DNA from 3 places in the Pseudarthrobacter sp. PH31-O2 genome. Region 1 is predicted to be linked to each of the others. Evidence: riboswitches for the same ligand, from Rfam matches in the RefSeq annotation. Region 1 holds a riboswitch; each other region holds the start of a gene.
The links. Region 1 has a riboswitch for S-adenosylmethionine ahead of metX (homoserine O-acetyltransferase MetX). Riboswitches for the same ligand answer to the same signal wherever they lie in the genome.
Positions count from the first base shown of each region.

Region 2: linked by a shared signal. The riboswitch ahead of QMG72_RS00520 (aminotransferase class V-fold PLP-dependent enzyme) and the one ahead of metX (homoserine O-acetyltransferase MetX) in region 1 are both predicted to bind S-adenosylmethionine.
Region 3: linked by a shared signal. The riboswitch ahead of QMG72_RS13515 (DUF1737 domain-containing protein) and the one ahead of metX (homoserine O-acetyltransferase MetX) in region 1 are both predicted to bind S-adenosylmethionine.

Region 1 is NZ_JASIST010000002.1:299,967-307,028, forward strand. It holds gene QMG72_RS05200 (bifunctional o-acetylhomoserine/o-acetylserine sulfhydrylase) at 54-1,370, shown strand; SAM riboswitch class IV at 1,450-1,565, shown strand; gene metX (homoserine O-acetyltransferase MetX) at 1,577-2,761, shown strand; gene QMG72_RS05210 (MFS transporter) at 2,942-4,324, shown strand; gene QMG72_RS05215 (LysR family transcriptional regulator) at 4,447-5,352, opposite strand; gene mmsB (3-hydroxyisobutyrate dehydrogenase) at 5,529-6,437, shown strand; gene QMG72_RS05225 (CoA-acylating methylmalonate-semialdehyde dehydrogenase) at 6,462-7,062, shown strand, end outside.
Region 2 is NZ_JASIST010000001.1:124,615-131,676, forward strand. It holds gene QMG72_RS00505 (metal-dependent transcriptional regulator) at 1-507, opposite strand, end outside; gene QMG72_RS00510 (Nramp family divalent metal transporter) at 524-1,810, opposite strand; gene QMG72_RS00515 (class I SAM-dependent methyltransferase) at 1,982-2,740, opposite strand; gene QMG72_RS00520 (aminotransferase class V-fold PLP-dependent enzyme) at 2,865-4,343, opposite strand; SAM riboswitch class IV at 4,378-4,491, opposite strand; gene hisN (histidinol-phosphatase) at 4,598-5,410, opposite strand; gene rsgA (ribosome small subunit-dependent GTPase A) at 5,463-6,578, opposite strand; gene aroA (3-phosphoshikimate 1-carboxyvinyltransferase) at 6,562-7,062, opposite strand, start outside.
Region 3 is NZ_JASIST010000008.1:156,195-163,256, forward strand. It holds gene QMG72_RS13505 (glycosyltransferase family 2 protein) at 1-195, opposite strand, end outside; gene QMG72_RS13510 (ATP-grasp domain-containing protein) at 197-1,141, opposite strand; SAM riboswitch class IV at 1,685-1,799, shown strand; gene QMG72_RS13515 (DUF1737 domain-containing protein) at 1,813-2,133, shown strand; gene QMG72_RS13520 (rhodanese-like domain-containing protein) at 2,130-2,540, shown strand; gene QMG72_RS13525 (O-succinylhomoserine sulfhydrylase) at 2,541-3,749, shown strand; gene QMG72_RS13530 (glutamate--cysteine ligase 2) at 3,820-5,004, opposite strand; gene QMG72_RS13535 (UDP-N-acetylglucosamine 1-carboxyvinyltransferase) at 5,059-6,582, opposite strand; gene QMG72_RS13540 (energy-coupling factor transporter transmembrane component T family protein) at 6,678-7,062, opposite strand, start outside.

The DNA of each region.
Region 1 (7,062 bases):
CGGGCCACGGTGCCCAGGCTCAGGCTGTGCCCGCTCCCCTAAGGAGTGTCCCGATGTCAAGTGCCTGGTCCTTCGAAACCCGTCAGATCCATGCCGGCCAGGAGCCCGACAGCGCCACCGGCGCCCGCTCGCTGCCGATTTACCAGACGACGTCGTTTGTGTTCCCCAGCGCCGAGAGTGCCGCGAACCGCTTTGCCCTGGCGGAGCTGGCCCCCATTTACACCAGGATCGGCAACCCCACCCAGGATGCCGTGGAGCAGCGGGTTGCCAGCCTGGAAGGCGGACTCGCGGCTCTGCTGCTGAGCTCCGGACAGGCGGCGGAGACCCTGGCCATCCTGAATGTCGCCGAAGCCGGAGACCACGTGGTGGCAAGTCCCAGCCTTTACGGCGGTACTTACAACCTGCTGGCGCACACACTGAAGAAGTTTGGCATTTCCGTGACCTTCGTGGCGGACCCGGACAACCTGGCACAGTGGCGTGACGCCGTGCAGCCCAATACCAAGCTCTTTTTTGGCGAAGTGGTCTCCAACCCGCGCCAGGACGTGCTGGATCTTGAGGGCATCTCCCAGGTGGCCCACGCGGCCGGTGTCCCGCTGATCGTAGACAACACCCTCTCCACGCCGTACCTTATCCGGCCGATCGAGTGGGGTGCGGACATTGTGGTGCATTCGGCCACCAAGTACCTCGGCGGCCATGGAACGGCGATCGCGGGCGTGATAGTGGACTCGGGCAATTTCGACTTCGGCAAGGACCCGGAACGGTTCCCCGGCTTCAACACCCCGGATCCCAGCTATAACGGGCTGGTCTACGCCCGGGACCTCGGCGTGGACGGTGCCCTCGGCGCGAACCTCTCCTATATCCTCAAGGCGCGCGTGCAGTTGTTGCGCGACCTGGGCTCTGCGGTGTCCCCGTTCAACGCCTTCCTTATCGCCCAAGGCATCGAGACCCTTAGCCTGCGGATGGAGCGGCACGTTGCCAACGCCGGCCGGGTCGCCGAATGGCTGGAGGCCAGGGACGACGTCGAATCCGTCGCCTATGCCGGCCTGCCGTCCAGCCCTTGGTTCGAGCGCGGCCGCAAGTACGGACCGAAGGGGACCGGCGCCGTTGTCTCCTTTAACATCGCCGGCGGAGCCGAGGCCGGCAAGAGCTTTGTGGACGCCCTTGAATTGCACTCGCACGTCGCTAATATCGGCGATGTGCGCTCGCTGGTCATTCACCCGGCGTCGACGACACACAGCCAACTCTCGCCGGAGCAGCAGGTCGTTGCCGGGGTGAACCCCGGCCTGGTGCGGCTCTCCGTCGGCCTGGAGCACATCGACGACATCCTCGCCGACCTGGATGCCGGTTTCCGCGCCGCCAAGACCGTCTGACCAACCGTTCCCCGGGGGGAAGTCACACGGGCGTCACATTCTTCGCCACCGGGCGGCCGCATTTCGTACACTCAGGGGAGGTCATGAGTGCCAGCGACAGCCCCGGCTTGCTGGCCGGCAACCCTCCATTTGCGGCGGGGTGCCCCGGGTGAAGACCTGGCCTGCCGGTGAGCTGCCGGCGGGCAAGCGCGAAGTTAGGTCCTCACATGACGATTGCCGCCACCCGCCAGGGTGAAGCCGCAAGCAAGACCTCCCATTCCCATGCCCCGGACCCCGGCGGCAGCGTCGCCGCGGACGGCGCGGCTGTGCCGGACGGAACCGTCCGGTACCTCCGGATCGGTGACCTGGTTCTCGAATCCGGCGCCCGGCTGCCGGACGCCACCCTCGGCTACGAAACATGGGGGACCCTCAACGCCGAACGCTCCAATGCCGTGCTGATCGAGCACGCGTTGACGGGGGACACCCACGTCACGCGCGGCGCCAGTGCGGAGCCGGGCTGGTGGGAGCAGCTCGCGGGCCCGGGCGCCCCGGTGGACACGGGGAAGTACTTTGTCGTTTCGATCAATATCCTGGGCGGCTGCTACGGCTCCACCGGACCCTCGTCGACGGCACCCGACGGGAAGCCCTGGGGCTCACGGTTCCCGCTGGTCACGCTGCGCGATACCACCGACGCCGAGGCCCGGCTCGCGGACGCGCTGGGAATCCGGAGCTGGTACGCCGTGCTCGGCGGTTCCCTGGGCGGGGCGCGTGCCCTCGAATGGGCCGTCAGCTACCCGGACCGGGTCCGGCGCTGCGGGGTTATTTCAATCGGAGCCAGCAGCACCGCCGAGCAGATTGCCTTCGCCCAGGCGCAAACACTCGCCATCCGGCAGGACCCCAACTTCAACGGCGGGGATTACTACGGCGGTCCCGGGCCGGAGGCGGGACTGGCCCTGGCCCGGCGGATAGCGCATATCACCTACCGTTCGGCCGCAGAGCTGGATGGACGGTTCGGCCGGAACGCCCAGGACTCCGAGGCTCCGCTGCGTGCCGGGTCACTCGCCGGGCGCGGGCGTTACCAGGTGGAGAGCTACCTGGACCACCAGGGCAACAAGCTGGTCCGCCGCTTCGATGCGAACAGCTACATCGCCATCACCGAGGCGCTGATGAGCCATGACGTCTGCCGGGGCCGCGGCGCGCTGACGGAGGCGCTCGCCCCTGCGACGGCGGCTTTCCTTGTGGCGGCCGTCGACTCGGACCGGTTGTACTTCCCGGACCAGTCCCGGGCGCTCGCGGCTGCCCTGCCGGGCAACGTTGCGGTGCACACCATCGAGGCGCCCATCGGCCACGACGGCTTCCTGACTGAGATTGGGCAGCTCAACACCCAGCTCCGACAGCACTTCTTCGGGTAGTCCAGCAGCCAAAAGCCGCCGCGGGTGTGCACTTTTGCAGATGCGCTCTGCACTAATGGCCGTTGAGGCCCGGGCCGGAACCGGACATACTCGTGGGGAATGGCGCCGCGTGTCTCACCTCACAGGCGCTCTCCTCCCAATGGTCCACGAGGCGTCGAAGACGATGCCAAAGGAGTCGAAATGAGCACGGAAAACGCGGCCGCACGGCGCGCAGAAGAGCCCGACGTCAAGACGTCCGGCCTCAAAAAAGTAGTCGCGGCCTCCATGGCCGGCACTGTCGTCGAGTGGTACGAGTTTTTCCTCTACGCCTCCGCGGCGACCCTCGTCTTCGGCAAGACCTTCTTCCCCAACTCCGGCTCGGAGCTGGACGGTATCATCGCGGCTTTCCTTACCTATGCAGTTGGCTTCGTTGCCCGCCCCATCGGCGGCATCGTGTTTGGGCACTTCGGCGACAAGTTCGGCCGCAAGCAGCTGCTCCAGCTCAGCATCATCCTGGTCGGAGTTGCCACCTTCCTGATGGGCTGCCTGCCGACCTTCCAGCAGATCGGCTACTGGGCTCCGGCCCTCCTGGTGTTCCTGCGGTTCGCCCAGGGCTTCGCCGTCGGCGGTGAATGGGGCGGCGCAGTCCTCCTCGTCGCGGAGCACAGCCCGAACAAATCCCGCGGCTTCTGGGCCAGCTGGCCGCAGTCCGCAGTTCCGCTGGGCAACCTGCTGGCCACTGCGGTGCTGTTCATCCTCTCCTCGACGCTGTCCTCCGCGGACTTCCTCAGCTGGGGCTGGCGCGTGGCCTTCTGGCTCTCCGCGGTGATTGTGCTGATCGGCTACTACATCCGGACCAAGGTCACCGACGCCCCCATCTTCCTGGAGGCCCAGAAGGAAGTCACCGTCGAGAAGAAGGGCTACGGCGTGGGCGAAGTCTTCCGCCGGTACCCGCGCGGTGTGTTCACCGCCATGGGCCTGCGCTTCGCGGAGAATATCCTCTACTACCTGGTAGTCACCTTCTCGATCACGTACCTGAAGGTGGTTGTCCAGACTGACACCTCACGGATCCTGCTGCTGCTGCTCGTCGCACACGCTGTCCACTTCGCCGTGGTTCCGATGGTCGGCCGCCTGTCGGACCGCCTCGGCCGCAAACCGGTCTACATGGCCGGCGCCGTCCTGGGCGGCACCTGGGGCTTCTTCGCCTTCCCGATGATGGACACCAAAAACGACATCATCATCCTTGCTGCCATCACCATCGGCTTGCTCTTCCACGCACTGATGTATGCCGGCCAGCCGGCCATTATGGCCGAGATGTTCCCGACCCGGATGCGCTACTCGGGTGTCTCGCTCGGCTACCAGGTCACCTCGATCGTGGCCGGATCGATGGCTCCGATCATCGCAGCCTCGCTGCTGAGCACGTTCAAGTCCTCCACCCCGGTGGCCATCTACCTGCTCGGTGCCTGCCTGGTCACGATGGTGGCGGTGTACTTCCTCAAGGAAACCCGCGGCATCTCGCTCCACGACGTCGACGCCGCCGACGCCCGGGGCACCGCCGACCTCCTCGCCGCGGGCAAGAACTAACAGGCAGGAAGTATCAGGCAAGAAGTAACTGCAACGAAATAGCTGCAACGAAATAGCAGCAACAACAACGGCCCTTGTCCCCGCACCGCGGGGACAAGGGCCGTTGTTGTTGGCCGCCGGGCTCAGCCCAGCAGGACATCCTGGCGCTCGGAGATCTCGGTCCGGACGGCCGCCAGGACGGCCTGCACCGGCGCGGAGCGCAGCGATTCCGCGCGGGCCACCGCCCAGATCGGAAGTTGGCGCTGGAAGTCCGTCGGCAGGACCGGCACAAAGCCGGGGTCGCCGACCGCCAGGAAGTTCGGCAACAGCCCGATGCCCGCACCCCGGCGGACCGCCTCCAGCTGGGCAAAGATGCTGGTGGCCTGGAAGCTGGACCGCGGGACGGGAAGCTGGGTGGAGCGGTGGCCAAGTTCGGCGACCTGCAGCGCCGATTCGACGTAGGACACAAAACCATGCTGCCGGACGTCGTCGAGCGTCACCGGAAGTCCGCGGTCCCGGGCGTACTGCGGGCTGGCGTACAGCCGGAGAAAGTAGTTGGCCAGGAAAATGGGCTGCGCATTGCTGACGTCGAGGTTGCCGACCACCACCTCCAGGTCCACGCCGGAGCGGTTCCGGCTGACCTTGCGCGTGGCGCTGAGCATTTCGACGTTCAGCAGCGGATGCTGACGTTGCATCCGGACGAGCGCCGGTGCAACGAATTCTGCCCCGAAGCCGTCGGGTGTGCTGACCCGGACCAGGCCCGAGAGTACGTCTTCGGACTGCGCGATGCGGTTTGTGAGCGCACCGAGGGTGCCCTCGATCGCCTCGGCGGCGGCCACGGCCTCGTTGCCAAGGTCCGTCAGTTCCCAGCCGTGCGGACTCCGCTCCAGGGTGCGCCCGCCCAGCTGTTTGTCCAGCGCCAGGATGCGGCGGGAGATGGTTGTGTGGGTTGTGCCGAGGGTCTCTGCCACCGCGTTGAACCGGCCCAGCCGGGCTACCGTCAGCAGGATCAGCAGATCGTCCGGGCTCGGCAGCCGCCTCACGTCCATGGGTCTCCCTCGCAACTCTGTATGTGCATCCGTGCACATAGCATCTGTGGTTTTTTCCCTTGATTGCACTGTAGCAGGGGTGTGATGCTTAACACTGAGCATCCGGCCACTGCCGGAACCCGGGCGCTGCGTTTGGCGGCGCGCACGGGATGACCCAAAGCAAAGGAGCTTATGCCATGGCAGTTATCGCCTGGATCGGACTGGGGAACATGGGCGGGTCCATGTCCGTGAACCTCGCCGCGGCCGGCCACAACGTCCGCGGTTTCGACCTCAACCCTGAGGCCGTTGCCACCGCCGCCGCAGGCGGTGTCAAGCCCGCCGTAAGCATCGCCGAGGCGGTTGACGGCGCCGACGTTGTGTTTACCATGCTTCCCAAGGGCGAACATGCCCGCGCCGTGTACCTGGGCGAAGACGGCGTGCTGGCCCACGCCGACACCAAGACCCTGCTGGTGGACTCCTCCACGATCGACATCGCCTCGGCCCAGGCCCTGCACGACGCCGCCGCTGCGGCGGGCTTCCGCTTTGTCGACGCGCCCGTCTCCGGCGGCATGAGCGGTGCGAAGGCCGCCACGTTGACGTTTATGATCGGCGGGGAGGCCGGCGCGGTGGCCGACGCCACCGAATACATCAAGCCGATGGCGGCGAACATCATCCCCACCGGCGGCGCCACCACCGGCCAGGCCGCCAAAATCTGCAACAACCTGATGCTCTTTATCAACCTCGCCTCGACGGCCGAGGGCGCGGTGCTCGCGGACCGTCTGGGCCTGGACAAGCAGGTCTTCTGGGACATCGCCTCCGTCTCCTCCGGCGACAGCTGGGCGCTGCGGACCTGGTACCCGGTGGCCGGCGTTGTGCCCACCGCCGCCTCGAACAACGACTTCGCGCCGACGTTTACCGCCGAGCTCGCCAACAAGGACATCGGCCTGGCCATCAGCGCTGCCCGCGACACCGGCACGCCGCTGGAGATCGGCGAGCACGTCCAGCAGCTTTTCCAGCGGCTCATCGACGGCGGCCAGTCCGGCACGGACTGCTCCGCAATCGTCAAGCTGGTTGACGGCTCGTTCGAGTCCGCCAAGCAGCCCTAAACCTTTTAGAAAGAGATCCTCCCCATGGAACGCATTCCGCACTTCATCAACGGCGCCCTGATCTCCGATGCCGAGCGCTACGGCCCCGTCTTTAACCCGGCCACCGGCGAGCAGGAAAAGGAGGTCGCCCTGGCCTCTGCCGGCCGCGTCCAGGAAGCCGTTGAAGCCGCCCGCGCCGCGCTGCCGGGCTGGCGCGCCACAAGCCTCGCCAAGCGCACCACCATCTTCTTTAAGGTCCGCGAACTGCTGTTGGCCCGCCGGCCTGAACTGGCTGCCCTGCTGACCAGTGAACACGGCAAGGTCCTCTCCGATGCCGAGGGCGAAATCACCCGCGGCCTGGAGAACATCGAGTTCGCCACCGGGCTCTCCCACGCGCTCAAGGGCGAACGTTCCGAACAGGTCGCCGGCGGTGTCGACGTTCACTCGGTGCGCCAGCCGGTCGGCGTCGTCGCCTGCGTCACGCCGTTCAACTTCCCGGCCATGGTGCCGCTGTGGATGATCGGCAGCGCCCTGGCCTGCGGAAACACTGTGCTGCTTAAGCCCAGCGAAAAGGATCCGTCATCCGCGGTCTTCATCGCCCAGGTCTTCGCCGAGGCCGGCCTGCCCGCCGGTGTGTTGAACGTTG
Region 2 (7,062 bases), on a different contig from region 1:
GGGGTTTTCGTCACTGATCCGGGTAATCCGGCCGGTGTGCCCATCGTCGAGCTCGCTCATCCGGTGCGCCACCGGGATCAGGACGGAGCCGTCGGCGGCAGGGATCGGATCCCCATGCGGATCACGCCGCGGGTTCCCGAGCTTGGCTGCCATCCGCTCAATGAAGGTGTCCGAGACGGCGTGTTCGAGCAGCTCGGCCTCGTTGTGAACCTCGTCCCAGCGGTAGCCGAGTTCCCGGACCAGGAATGTTTCGATGAGCCGGTGCCGTCTGACCATGGACAACGCCAGCCGGACACCGTCGGCGGTGAGGGTGATCGCGCTGTACGGCTGGTGGTCCACGAGTCCCTGGTCCTTGAGCTTGCGGACCATTTCGGAGACCGAGGAGTTGGCGACGCCGAGGCGTTGTGCCAGCTGGGTGGAGGTGATCGGCTTGTCCTGCCACTCCGTAAAGGAATAGATGACCTTGACATAGTCCTCGATCGAGGAAGAGGGCAGGCTGGTCTTCACAGCATCCAGCCTACCGTTAGCCCGCGCTGGCGAAGGTCAGCCACAGCAGTGCGAGGTTAAGCGCGACCACCAGGATGACGCTGACGACAGCTGCGATCCGAAGCGCCATTCCATCGGCGAACCGGCCCATCAGCGACTTGTTACTGGTCAGGACAACCAGCGGGATCAGCACAAAAGGGATTCCGAAGCTCAGGACAACCTGGCTCAGGACCAGTCCCCAGGTAGGATCGAAACCCACGCTCAGCAGCACCACCGCCGGTACCAGGGTGATGATGCGCCGCAGCATCAGGGGGACCCGGATCTTGAGCAGCCCCTCCATAATTGAGCCGCCGGCGTAGCAGCCAACGGACGTGGAAGCCAGTCCGGAGGCGAGCAGCCCGACGGCGAAGATGACGCCGATGACGGGTCCGAGGCTGCTGGTGATGGCGGCATGGGCTCCTTCGATGGTGTCTGTTCCGTCCGCACCGCCGAGGGTCGATGCGGCCAGCAGCAGCATCCCGATGTTCACAAGACCGGCGAAGGCCAGGGCGACGACCACGTCCCAGCGGGTCGCCTTGACCAGCCGGGCGAGGGCCGGGGCGGGAACATGGACGTGCGGGTCCGGACGATGCCGGTCCCTGGACAGTGCAGAGTGGACGTAGATGGCGTGCGGCATCACCGTGGCGCCGAGCATGCTCGCGGCCAGCAGCACAGTCTCGGGACCCTGGAAGCCCGGGATCAGCCCGGCTGCCACACCGGCAGGATCAGGCGGGCTAACAAAAAGGCCGGCCAGGAACCCGATGGTGATGATGCCGAGCAGGAAGATAATGATGAACTCAAATGGCCGCTGCTTGTTCCGGGCCTGCACGGCGAGGAGTCCCATGGAGACGGCGCCGACGATTACGGCGCCAAGGGGCAAAGGCAGTCCAAAGAGCAGGAAGAGCGCGATTGCCCCGCCCACCACCTCGGCAAGGTCAGTGGCAGCAGCCACGATCTCGGCCTGCACCCAAAACGCCCGGCGCCAGAACGGCTTCAGCCGCTCACCAAGAATCTCCGGCAGGCTTTTGCCGGTGACAAGCCCGAGTTTGGCGGACTGGTATTGCACCAGCACGGCCATAATGTTGGCGGCCACCAGGACCCAAACGAGCAAGTAGCCGTATTGCGCTCCGGCGGTGAGGTTGGCCGCCACGTTGCCGGGGTCCACGTAGGCGATCGCGGCAACAAATGCCGGCCCCAGCAGGCCGATCATGGCCCGGCGGCCGGCCGGTTTCGGCCGGGCGGCCGTCGCCGGTCCCGCGCCGTCGTGTCCTGTTACGTCCAGCACTGGGCTCCCCTGCTAGGTGCGTCGCCGTCGACGCGGGCGGCAACGGCGGGTGGATGCCTGCGCCGAAGTTTGCGAACGCCTACAAATAATTATTAGGCATACCGAAACCATAAGCCACGGTGGCTGTCCGCGGCAACGTCGACGGCTCCAAAAGGACCTTTCCGGCCGGTGTCAGGACCGCACGGCCCGCCAGCTCTGTGTCAGGTAGGGGAGCGGGATCACTTCATCGCCCTGATGGCCCAGGTGCTCGTGCAGATACCAGTCGAGGTTGCCCAGCACCTTGGTGCGGGTGGCCTGGCCGGCCGCCAGGTAGTAGCTGCGGGACTTCGCCAGCGCCAGGATGTCTGCGCCGCGCACCGGATCTTCCCACCGGGTGAGATGGCTCTCCAGTCCCGTAAATTCAGGTCCCAGCGGCGGTGTGAAGTGCGGTTTGTGCACGTCGCCGGCATGCATAATGCGCGAGAGCCGGTGCACCCAGGGAACAGACGTGTCCAGCTGGTTCCAGATCAGCCCCAGGACACCGTGCGGGCGGAGGATCCTGGCGATTTCCGTGCTGGCCAGCAGCGGATCGCACCAATGCCAGGCCTGGGCGACTGTCACCACGTCGAAAGCACCGTCGGGCAGCCCCGTCCGCTCCGCGGTACCCTCGACGGCGGTGACCCCGGGAAGCGCCCGGCGCAGCTGTTCCAGCATGTCCGCGGATGGGTCCACTGCCACCGTGCGCAGGCCGCGCCCGACCAGCAGCGCCGTGAATTTCCCGGTTCCGGCGCCGAGGTCCGCGGCATCCGCTGCGCCGCCGGGGATCAGCCAGCCAGCCGATTCCTCGGGATACCCGGGCCGGACGCGGTCGTAGTGTTCCCCGCCGTCCTGAAAGCTGTGCCCCAGCTCCTGGCGCCGCCCCTGGGGCAGCTTGGGTCCGCCGCGTGCCACGTTTGATCTCCTTCGGCAGGTCCGGGTACGTACCTTGTGAATTTACCGCACCGGGCAGGGGCCGCGTTTGCAGGGGCCGTGTCTGCCGGCGCCGCCGGAGCCAGCGCCGCCGCACCGGCGGCCGTTAGTCCAGCGTGCAGGGCGCCGCCCCGGCCGTGCCGGGGGTATTGGGGGCCCAGTGCGGGTAGCTGCGGGTGTCGTTGGACGGTACCCAGCGGCCTGCGTCCACCACGTAGTCCCAGCCGAGGCCGTTCCCGAGCAGCTCCCGGACTCCGGTGAGCAGCCGCTGGGCGTCATCAAGCCTGGAGCCCAAACCGAAGCTTGCCCGAAGCGACCCCGAGGGCAGGCCAAGCCGCCGGAGCAGCGGATGCGCGCAAAACCTGCCGTCGCGCAGCCCCATACCGTGCTCGGCGGACAGGTAGGCTGCCACCAGGCCCGCGTCGTAGCCTTCCACCGAGAAGTTGACGACGCCGATGGTGCCGGCGCCGGGAAGGGTTTGTGACCCGGTGCCCGCCCCCGGCCCTGCAGCCGCGTCGAAGGTACCGCTGTCGGAGAAGATCTGGTGGACCGTCACACCGTCGATCCGGGCGAGGCCCTCCACCAGGAAGGACCGGATGGCGTTCTCGTGCGCGTGCCACTGGTCCGGGTCCAGCCCGGCGATGATTTGCGCGGCCCGGGCCAGGGTGGCGGCGCCGAGCACGTTCGGGGATCCGCCCTCATGCCGGGCGGGTCCCGTGGTCCAGCTGACGGTGTCGATCCGGGCGTCCTGGACGGCCCCGCCGCCCGCGAGGTGCGGGATGCCGGCGTCGAGCCAGTCGGGACGCCCGATCAGGACGCCGGCACCGAAGGGTGCGTAGAGCTTGTGCCCCGAGAAGGCGATGTAGTCGAGATCGTCCGTGGAGACGTTGATCCGCCGGTGCGGGGCCAACTGGGCGGCGTCGACGACGATCCGGGCGCCGTAGTCGTGCGCCAGCGCTGCCAGGGCGCGGATAGGCAGGATCTCGCCGGTGACGTTGGAGGCACCGGTCACGGCAAGCAGGCTGACGCCGCCGTGTGCGAGTTCCTCGCGGAGCAGCTCCAGGGTGGCCGCGAGGGTGGGGGCGGCAATGACGCTGCGGTGGGGTACCCGCTGCCAGGGCAGGAGGTTGGCGTGGTGTTCAATGTCGAGGTAGAGCACCTCGCCGGTATGCTCGCCGTTGACGACCGGCAGGCAGCCGGCCAGCAGGTTCAGCGAATCAGTGGTGTTCCTGGTGAAGATCACCGCATCGTCCGGCCGGCCGCCAACGAAGTCGCGGACAATCCCGCGGGCGTTCTCGTAGACCGAGGTGCTGATCTGGGAGGCATAGCCGGCGCCGCGGTGGACGCTGGCGTAGAACGGCAGGATCTCGTTGAGGTAGGCCGAGACCACGGACAGCGCCGGAGCCGAGGCACCGTAGTCCAGGTTGGCGTAGCGGACATGTCCGCCCTGGATGAGAGGCGCCTGGATCTCGGCGCCGGTCACCGCGGCCAGCGGCCGGCGGGCAACGGCGAACCGCGGATCGGGATGTGCCGGACCGGTGTCGGCCTGAACCTCGGCGGCGGCAGGAATGGTGGCAGTCGTCATGGGACCTCGCTCGAAAAGGACCCCACGCACCGGGGATCCGCGCTTGCCGGGTCCGTTCCGGACCGGCCAGGTCGTCACCCGGGGCACCCCGCCGCGAATGGAGGGTTGCCGGCCAGCAAACCGGGGTTTAGCGCTGGCACTCGTGACCTGGTTCGAGCCTAGGCCATGCCGGCTTCCGTGGAAAAGGCAGGGCAGGATTGTGAAGTCCTTTGTGACGGGCCGGTACCGAAGCTGCCGAACGGCGCCGGACGCGCTTACAGCAGGTCGTCCAGCCCGGGGTTCAGACGCTTGAGGACTTCGGAGTGCAGAATGGAGTTGGTCGCGAGGGCGTTGCCGCCGAAGGGACCGTCTTCTCCTTCGAGGGAGGTAAAGCGGCCGCCGGCCTCGGTGACGATCGGAACCAGCGCGGCCATGTCGTAGAGGTTGAGTTCGGGTTCGCAGGCGATATCAACGGCACCTTCCGCCACCAGGCAGTAGGACCAGAAGTCGCCGTAGGCGCGGGTCCGCCACACCTCTTCGGTGAGCCCCAGGAACTCGTCAAGGTTGCCGCGCTGCTTCCAACCTCCCAGGCTGGAATATGACAGCGAGGCATCCGGCAGGCTCGCGACGTTGGAGACCTTCAGCCGGGTTGCGGCCGCCAGTGAACGGCCCATGTACGCACCGGCGCCTTTTGCCGCCCACCAGCGCTTTCCCAGCGCCGGGGCACTGACAACGCCGACCACCGGCTCGCCCTCATCGACGAGGGCGATCAGCGTCGCCCAGACCGGGACGCCGCGGACGAAGTTTTTGGTCCCGTCAATCGGGTCGATGATCCAGCGGCGGGAGCCGTGGCCGGAACTGCCGAACTCCTCCCCGAGCACGGCGTCGCGGGGCCGGGACCGCGACAGCTGGCCACGGATGGCCTCCTCGGCGGATTTATCGGCGTCAGTGACCGGCGTCAGGTCCGGCTTCGTCTCGATCCGAAGGTCGAGCGCCTTGAAGCGGCTCATGGTCTGGGCATCTACGGAATCTGCCAGGACATGGGCAAGGCGCAGGTCGTCGTTGTAGCTCGAAGCGGGTTGACTCATGCTTCCAAACTACCGTCAAAGCGGGCAGGGAAGCGGTAGGCGCCGCGGCCTGCTAGGAGACGGTGCCCAGTTCCTTAACGTCCTGGGCTTCCAACCGCGGGTCTGTCCCGAGCAAACGGCGCAGTGAGGCGAGCCTGGCCGGACCGGATTCTCCTGCCTGGCCGGAGGCCACCCAGGCGTCCACGCCGCAGTTGACGGCGCTGGAATCGTGCTTGCAGCCCCGTTCGCAGTCGTCGGTGCCGGGCTCGAGGTCGGGGAAGGACCGCAGGATCCGGTCCGGGTCCACATGCGCGAGCCCGAAGGAGCGGATGCCCGGGGTGTCGATGATCCAGCTCCCCGCCGGCGCATCGTTGACTTTGAGGGCCAGCGCGGAGGATGAGGTGTGGCGGCCGCGCCCGGTCACGGCGTTGACACCGCCGGTGGCGCGTTCGGCGCCGGTGAGGGCGTTAACCATGGTGGACTTGCCGACGCCGGAATGGCCCAGCATCACGGTGACCTTCCCGTCGAGGTAGGCGCGCAGCTGTGCGACGGCGTCCTTGTCCAGCCGGGCGGAGAGCCCGTCATCGGAGCGGGCATCGATGCCCGAGGCGGCGGAGTCCGCCGTCTTGGAAATAATCACCGGGAAAGCAAGGTGCTGGTAGTTGGCGAGGAGCTCGGCAGGATCCTTGACGTCGGCTTTGGTGACAAGCAGCAGCGGATCGATCCCGGCGTCGTACGCGGCCACCAGGGCGCGGTCGATAAATCCGGTCCGCGGCTCGGGATTGGCGGCCGCCACCACGATCACCAACTGGTCGGCGTTGGCGACGACGGCGCGCTCGATCGGGTCCGTGTCGTCGGCGCTGCGCCGCAGCAGGGTCCTGCGGTCCTGGATCCTGACCAGCCGGGCCAGGGTGTCGGGCTCGCCGCTGACGTCGCCGACCAACGAAACGAAGTCGCCGGCCACTACCGGGTTGCGGCGCAGTTCGCGGGCGCGGGCGGCGATGATCTTCCGTTCTGCCCCCGCGCCTTCGGCGACGACGGCGGTGTAGCGTCCGCGGTCAACGGTAATGATCCGCCCGGTCACGGCATCGTCGTGGCTGGGCCGGTCCTTGGTGCGGGGCCGGGTGCCTTTTTTGTTGGGGCGGATCCGGGCGTCGGATTCGTCCCAGGAATCAGTGCTGCGTGCCACCGGAGGCGTCCTTCTCTGCCGGGGAGGCCCCTGCGGGAGGCGTGTTTCCTGCGCTGAGGCCAAGCATGGACTCCCACAGTTGCGGGAAGTCGGGCATGGTCTTCGCCGTGGTCCCAATATCCTCGACAACGACGCCCGCTACGGCCAGGCCGAGGATGGCGCCGGCCGTGGCCATACGGTGGTCGGCGTAGCTGCGGACGACGCCGCCGTGCAGCGGGGCGGGCCGGATGATGAGGCCATCAGAGGTCTCCTCCGCGTCCCCGCCGAGCCGGTTGATCTCCGCCACAAGGGCGGCCAGCCGGTCCGTTTCGTGCCCGCGGAGGTGGGCGATGCCACTGAGCCGGGAGGGACCGCTGGCTAGCGCGCAGAGTGCGGCGACAGTGGGGGCAAGTTCGCTGGTCTCGTGAAAGTTCCCGCCGGTGAGCTCCGGGCCGCCGGTGACGGTCAGGGTACCGTCGGTGAGCGACACGGTGGCCCCCATCTC
Region 3 (7,062 bases), on a different contig from region 1:
CGGGACAATTATCGACACACGGGGCCACGCATCGAACATCGTGGGGACTTCGCGGCGTCGGCGATGGGCGCTCCGAAGTTCGAACCAGACGGCAAGCGGCACAACGAGCAGTTTCACCAGCCCGAACAACAGGACCGGCAGCCCGAGGAGGACGAGCGGGAACTGGGCCGCCGGGAGCGCTGCGGTGACGTTCATTTCAACCCATGGCATCGGCGAACGGCCCCATGCAGTGCCGGAACGACGCCGGGTTGAAGGAGGGCAGGATAAAGGACGCCAGCACCGCATCGAGCAGCTCAGGCGCGAGTCCGCTGTTCGATCCGAAGCGGGCGTTCACCGCCAGAACCACGGGTGTCCCGTCGGCGCGTCGACGAACGTCCACCTCCACAGGCCCCGTGAGGCCCAGCGCGCGGACCGCAGCCATCGCCACGTTGCCCACGTCGATCGCTTCGCCCGCCTCGGCCCGGCGAGTGGTCACGGCGTTGCCAACGATGCGGTCCGCCGGCCCAACCTTCGCCACAACAACCGCAAACGGCGCGGCACCGTTGTGCGCCGGTGTTCCGAAAACCATGGGCCGGTACTCGTTTCCGGGGATGAATTCCTGGACGATGCGGCTGTCCGGCAGTCGCTGCCAGTCCATTTCCGTGCGGCCATCGACGACTGTCACGACCCGGCCGCCTCGGGACGCCCGGGGTGAGACGACGACCGGTCCGCCCAGGGCGGCCATTGCAGCGTCCGCACCGGCGAAGTCGCTGGGCACGCCGAACCGGGGCACGGGAACGCCCGCTGCATGTAGTTGCCAGGCCGTAAAGAGCTTGTCATGGGCCAACGCCACCGGGCCCGGATCGCCGATCATCACACGTACGTCCGCTCCGAACGCCGCCCGGAACGCGGCGAGCTGCGGCAGTTCCTCGCTGACCGTGGGAATGACAAGATTGATGCCTTCCTGGCTAACCAGTCGCCGAAGTGCTGATACCCGTTCCGCGTCCGTCGCGTGCGGGACGGGGAACACCGTGAATCCTGCCCCGTCCGGCAGCTCGAGGATGTCCGTCCCGAGGACAGGAATGTCGCGCGCTTTCAGTTGGGCCGCGATGGCCTGGCCCGCAGGGCCGCAGGCGCCGGTGACCAATACGCGCGGCCTCACCGCTGTGCCGTCCTGGCAGCCCGGACCCGGCCATCGCCGCCGGCGTCCGCACCGGAGGGCCGGTTCGGAATCAACCCTTCCGTTACCTGGCGGCCGGGTGTGCTGATAACAGCGGCCAAGGCCGTGCTCAGGAGAATAATGAGTAGAACATATATCGCGGCCATAGCAGTCCCCTTCCCTTGTTAAAGGCCCGGCAGTCGACGGCGCCGCACCGGCCTAACTGGCTGGATCATCAGAGCCGGCCGCAAAACTGAGCGATCCTCGGATGGCGTTTTAGGGCCTGGCGACTTCCGTGGCGCTGGTCCTTCAGTAAAGTCGCGCCGACTGCCAAAAGTCCCGAGTAGGAACTACCCGAAAGCCTCCCCGGTTCAAATTCGAGGCCCCGGGGGTTTGTACCTGTGTGCAATCCCCCGAGTACGTGGATGGGGACGCTGGCATGACCGCTGGCGAATGGCTTATGAACAAACCTCCGTTTCCACCCCGCTCCTTAACATGACGGCCGCCGCCGTGCGGTCCGGCGTCACAGGTGTTACGTTCTTTGGGAGTAATGAGAACCGGCGCCAAGCCCTGACTGGCCGGTCGGCAACCCTCCCTTCCGCGGCGGGGTGCCTCAGGTGAGTACTCGGCATATCGACCATTCGAGCTGCAAGCGTGAAAGAAGGAGATCCGTCATGCCTGACGCGTCCACCGCTGCTGTCCCCCGGACAGCAGCGAACAAAGCCCCGGCCCCGTCCCCCGCAGTCGCCGGTGCCGCCGAGCAGAAACTGCTGTACCGTCTGTTCACCGGAGCCGATGACCGCGCCTTCTGCGAGCGTGTATCGGCCGCCCTCACCGAGGGCTACGTTCTGCACGGCGGCCCGGCTGTCACGTTCAACGGCAGCAACGTCGTCGTGGCCCAGGCACTTGTGCTGCCGGCGGCGATCGCCAACGCCGATGCGGCCGTCGCCAGCGCCGTGGACGATCTCGACTTCGACGGCGGGGGCCACGCGTGAGCTACGCCGGGGACCTCAGCCCGCAGGAGGCCTGGTCCAAGCTCGGGGACGGCGCCATCCTGGTGGACGTCCGCACCGAGGGTGAATGGGCCAGCGCCGGAATTCCGGACACCAAAGCGACGGAGAATGATCCGCTCTTCATCCAGTGGAGCCTCGCCGGCGGCATCCCCAATTCGCAGTTTCTGGCGCAACTGAGACAACAGGCCCCCGAAGCCGGCGGCACCGAATTGTTGTTCCTGTGCCGCTCGGGCGCGCGCTCCGTCGCGGCCGCAATCGTCGCCACCGAGGACGGTTTTACCTCCTTTAACATCCTTGAGGGCTTTGAGGGCGAACCCGACGGCGAGGGCCAACGCACTGTCAACGGCTGGAAAAACCGCGGCCTCCCCACCAATCTCGGAAGACACTAAGTGACATTCAACCCTGATGCCGCCGACTGGAGCGCGGACACCCAGGCCGTCCGCGGCGGACTCGACCGCACCGGATTTCAGGAGACGTCAGAACCGGTCTTCCTGAACTCCGGCTTCGTCTACGAATCGGCGGCCGCCGCGGAACGCGCCTTCGCCGGCCACGACGAGCGTTTCGTCTACTCCCGCTACGGCAATCCCTCTGTGGCGACGTTCCAGGAGCGGCTCCGGCTGCTCGAAGGCACCGAGGCCTGCTTTGCCACGGCGTCGGGCATGTCCGCTGTCTTTACTGCCCTGGGTGCCCTGTTGGCCGCCGGCGACAGGGTGGTGGCGGCCCGATCGCTGTTCGGCTCATGCTTTGTGATCCTGAACGAGATCCTGCCCCGCTGGGGCGTCGAGACGGTCTTCGTTGACGGCCCGGACCTGGTGCAGTGGCGCGAGGCGCTCGCCAAACCCACCACTGCTGTCTTCTTCGAGTCGCCCTCGAACCCAATGCAGGAAATCGTGGATATCGCGGCAGTGAGCGAAATGGCGCACGCGGCCGGGGCGACGGTCGTCGTCGATAATGTCTTTGCCACTCCCCTGCTGCAGCGCTGCGGGGAGCTCGGCGCGGACGTGATCGTCTACTCCGGCACCAAGCACATCGACGGCCAGGGTCGCGTCCTTGGCGGCGCGATCCTGGGCACCAGGGATTTCATCGAGGGCCCGGTCAAGCAGCTGATGCGCCATACCGGCCCGGCACTCTCGGCCTTCAACGCATGGGTGCTGACCAAGGGCCTGGAGACGATGGCCCTGCGGGTGAACCACTCCTGTGCCTCCGCGCTGCGGCTGGCCGAGTGGCTTGAGGAGCAACCCGCGGTCAGCTGGGTCAAGTACCCGCTGCTGCAGTCCCACCCGCAGCATCAGCTGGCCGCCCGGCAGATGAAAGCCGGCGGCACCGTGCTGACCTTCGAGCTCGCCGCGTCCGCCGGGCATTCGGCGAAGGAGGCTGCGTTCGCGCTGCTGGACGGGTTGCGGATCATCGATATCTCCAACAACCTCGGCGATTCGAAGTCGCTGATCACCCATCCCGCCACCACGACGCACCGCGCTATGGGGCCGGAGGGCCGTGCGTCGATCGGGCTCAGTGACGGCGTGGTGCGCCTCTCGGTGGGACTCGAGGATATTGCGGACCTGATCCGCGACCTCGAGCAGGCGCTCAAATCTTGCTAGCGCCGTTTGCGGTGCTTGAGTTGGCAGATAGCGGCGATGCCTTGGCGGAGAACTGCCGTGAACTGCACACTCAGCGCCGCCGGACCGGGCCCAGCGTTGTGCTCCCGTCGGCGGGTTCCCCGGTGTCCGGTCCCGGCACGGTCGCCGCGACGGCGCGTTCAACGACGGCGGACAGGCCGCCGGCGTCGAACGGTTCCCTTTGCAGCTGCGACCCGGTGCCCTCGGCGAGCATCCGACTAACACCATGGCGCACCAAGTCCAGCTCGCCCTGATCCACCAGCACGGGCGCTACGAAGTCCACCAGGGCATGGACCACTTCGGCAGCCGGGGCTGGGACGAAGGTCCCGAAGTCCAGCAGCTGCCCGCGCAGTCCGCAGTTGCTGGCCTGCCAGGCGGCCATCCGCAGCAGCAGCGTCGGCACCGGGGCGGGATCAACGCCGTCGTGCCATTCCCGGGACGCGGACTCCACAAGCGCACGCACCAGCACGGCGATCAGCGCGGCGTCCTCGGCCCGCAGGCAAACGTCTGCGACCCGGACCTCCAATGTGGGATAGTGCCGGCACAGCCTCGAGTCGAAGTAGACCATTCCTTCATCCATCAGGACGCCGCTTTCCACCAGACGGTTTACGACGCGGCGGTAGACCGGAAGGCTGCCGAAGATCATGGTGGGGCCCGATCCCGGCCAGCGGTTCCAAGCCTGGGTGCGGTAGCTTTCGAATCCTGTCTCAGCACCGTTCCAGTAGGGCGAATTTGCGCTCAGGGCAATCAGCACAGCAAGTTTGTCGCGGATCCGGTCCATCACTGCCACACCCTCTTCCGGAGACTCCACAAGGGTGTGGACGTGCAGGCCGCAGGTGAGCTGGTTCCGGACGGTGCGCCCAAAACGCTGCTGCATGGTCAGGTACCGCTGCTTCGGCGTCAGGTGGGTTGCCGAGCCGAGCGGCGACGTGCCGAGGGCGGCGATCCGGCCGCCATGCACCCTGGCGGCGCGGTCCGCGAGGGCACGGCCCTGCCTGAGCTGCCGGAGCAACTCGGCGTACTCCAGGCACGGCCGGGTCCGGGATTCAAGCTGTTCCAGCTTGAGCTCATAGCTAAAGTTCGGTTCCTCATAGACCGGCGGCTGCGCGGAACCGGCCCGGCCGGAGGCCCGCTTCGGGGGTTCCAGCCGGGGCAAAATGGCGTCGGCGAGGGGAAGCGGCATCCCGGTTTCGGGGTCCACGATGAGCAGTTCCTCCTCCACACCGAAGGTGCGCATGATTCCATTGTGCGCCAGGTCTCCGTGAAGCGCGCCGCCTCGCTACGGGGTCGCTCAGTCCTGGAAGTACTCGATTTTGGCGCCGAGGGTGTTGAGCCGCTCGGCCAAGTCCTCGTAGCCTCGTTCGATCACATAGATATTGCGCAGTTCCGATACGCCGCGGGCGGCGAGCATCGCCAACAGCAGGCAGGCAGCGGGTCGGAGGGCCGGCGGGCAGCCCACCTCTGCCGCACGCCATTTGGTGGGGCCGTTGACGTAGATCCGGTGCGGGTCCAGCAGCTGCACCTGCGCGCCGAGTTTGTTCAGCTCCGTCAGGTAGATCGCCCGGTTGTCATAAACCCAGTCGTGGATCATCGTCTGGCCCTGGGCATTCGCGGCGATGACCGCGAAGAAGGGCAGGTTGTCGATGTTCAGCCCGGGGAACGGCATGGGGTGGATCTTGTCCTCGGGTGCCCGCAGTACCGAGGGCCGGGTGGTGACATCCACCAGCCGGGTGCGCGCGTTGCGGGCCAGATACTCCCCGGACACTTCCAGCTGCTGACCCATCTGTTCCAGCGTCGCGAGCTCGATTTCCATAAATTCGATCGGGACGCGCCGGACGGTCACTTCCGAGTTTGTGACAATGCCGGCGGTGATCAGGCTCATCGCCTCGATCGGATCTTCGGACGGGAAATATTCAACATCGACGTCGACGGAGGGGCGGCCGGTGATCTTCAGCGTGGTGGTTCCTACGCCGTCGATCCGGACCCCGAGCATCTCCAGGTAGAAGCAAAGGTCCTGCACCATGTAGTTGGGGCTGGCGTTGCGGATGACTGTGGTCCCGCCGCGGTGGGCGGCTGCCATGATGGCGTTTTCGGTAACGGTGTCGCCGCGTTCGCTGAGCACAAAGGACCGGTCCGCCGCGTCCGCGGGCGGCGCCTGCACGGCGTAGTAGCCGGACTTGGCGTCCACGCTGAGGCCGAACTGGCGCAGCGCCTGCATGTGCGGCTGCACCGTGCGGGTGCCAAGGTCGCAGCCGCCGGCATAGGGCAGCCGGTATTCGGCGGATTCGTCCAGGAGCGGGCCCAGCAACATAATGACGCTGCGGGTCCGGCGGGCTGCCTCGATGTCCATCGCGTCAAGGTCCAGGGCCGCGGGGCGCCGGATCTGAAGATCACTGGCGTTGAGCCAAACGCATTCGACACCGATACTCGTCAGCACCTCGACGATCCTGTTCACTTCTTCGATGCGTGCGAGCCGGCGCAGGGTGGTGGTGCCGCGGTTGATCAGGCTGGCGCACAGCAGGGCGACACCTGCGTTTTTGCTGCTGTTGACGTCCACCGAACCGGACAGGGTCCGGCCGCCTTCCACCCGCAGATGCGTCATGGCGGGCCGCCCCACCTTAACGATGCTCCGGTCAAAAATAACCTCAAGACGCTGGATCATTTTCAGGCTCAGATTCTGCTTGCCTTGTTCCATTCGGGCGATGGCGCTCTGGCTGGTTCCCAGCTCGGCGGCCAGCTGGCCCTGGGTCCAGCCTTTTTGCCCGCGGGCATCGCGGAGTAACGCACCAACGTGTTCAGCAGTCTGTTGAGTCATCCCGCAAAAATATCATGGGTGACGTATTCCTCCGGTCATTTCAGATAAGACGCCGGAAAAATCGCTGCGATACCCGTTCCGTGCGATAATTATCGCTATTGCCGGGCAAGGAAGACCATGTTCCAGGTGCCTGCCGCCAACGACGCCGCGACGGCGGAACCGGCGATCAGGAGTCCGCCGAGAACCACCCAGACGTCCAGGGCGCTGAAGGTGGATTTCCGTGCCCAGGTCCGCGGCGCATCGCCGAAGCCGCGGGCCTCCATAGTGACAGCGAGGCGGGAGGCGCGCCGGACGGCCTGCACCAGCAGCCCGAAGCTCTGCCCCAAGGTGGCGCGGAGCCGCTGCAGGGGGTTCCCGTGGGAACCCACACCGCGGGCACGGCGGGCCATCCCAATGGTGTGCCACTCTTCGGCCATCAATCCCACAAGACGCATCGCGGCAAGCGTTCCGAGGACAAAGCGGTGCGGGAGTTTCGCGTTC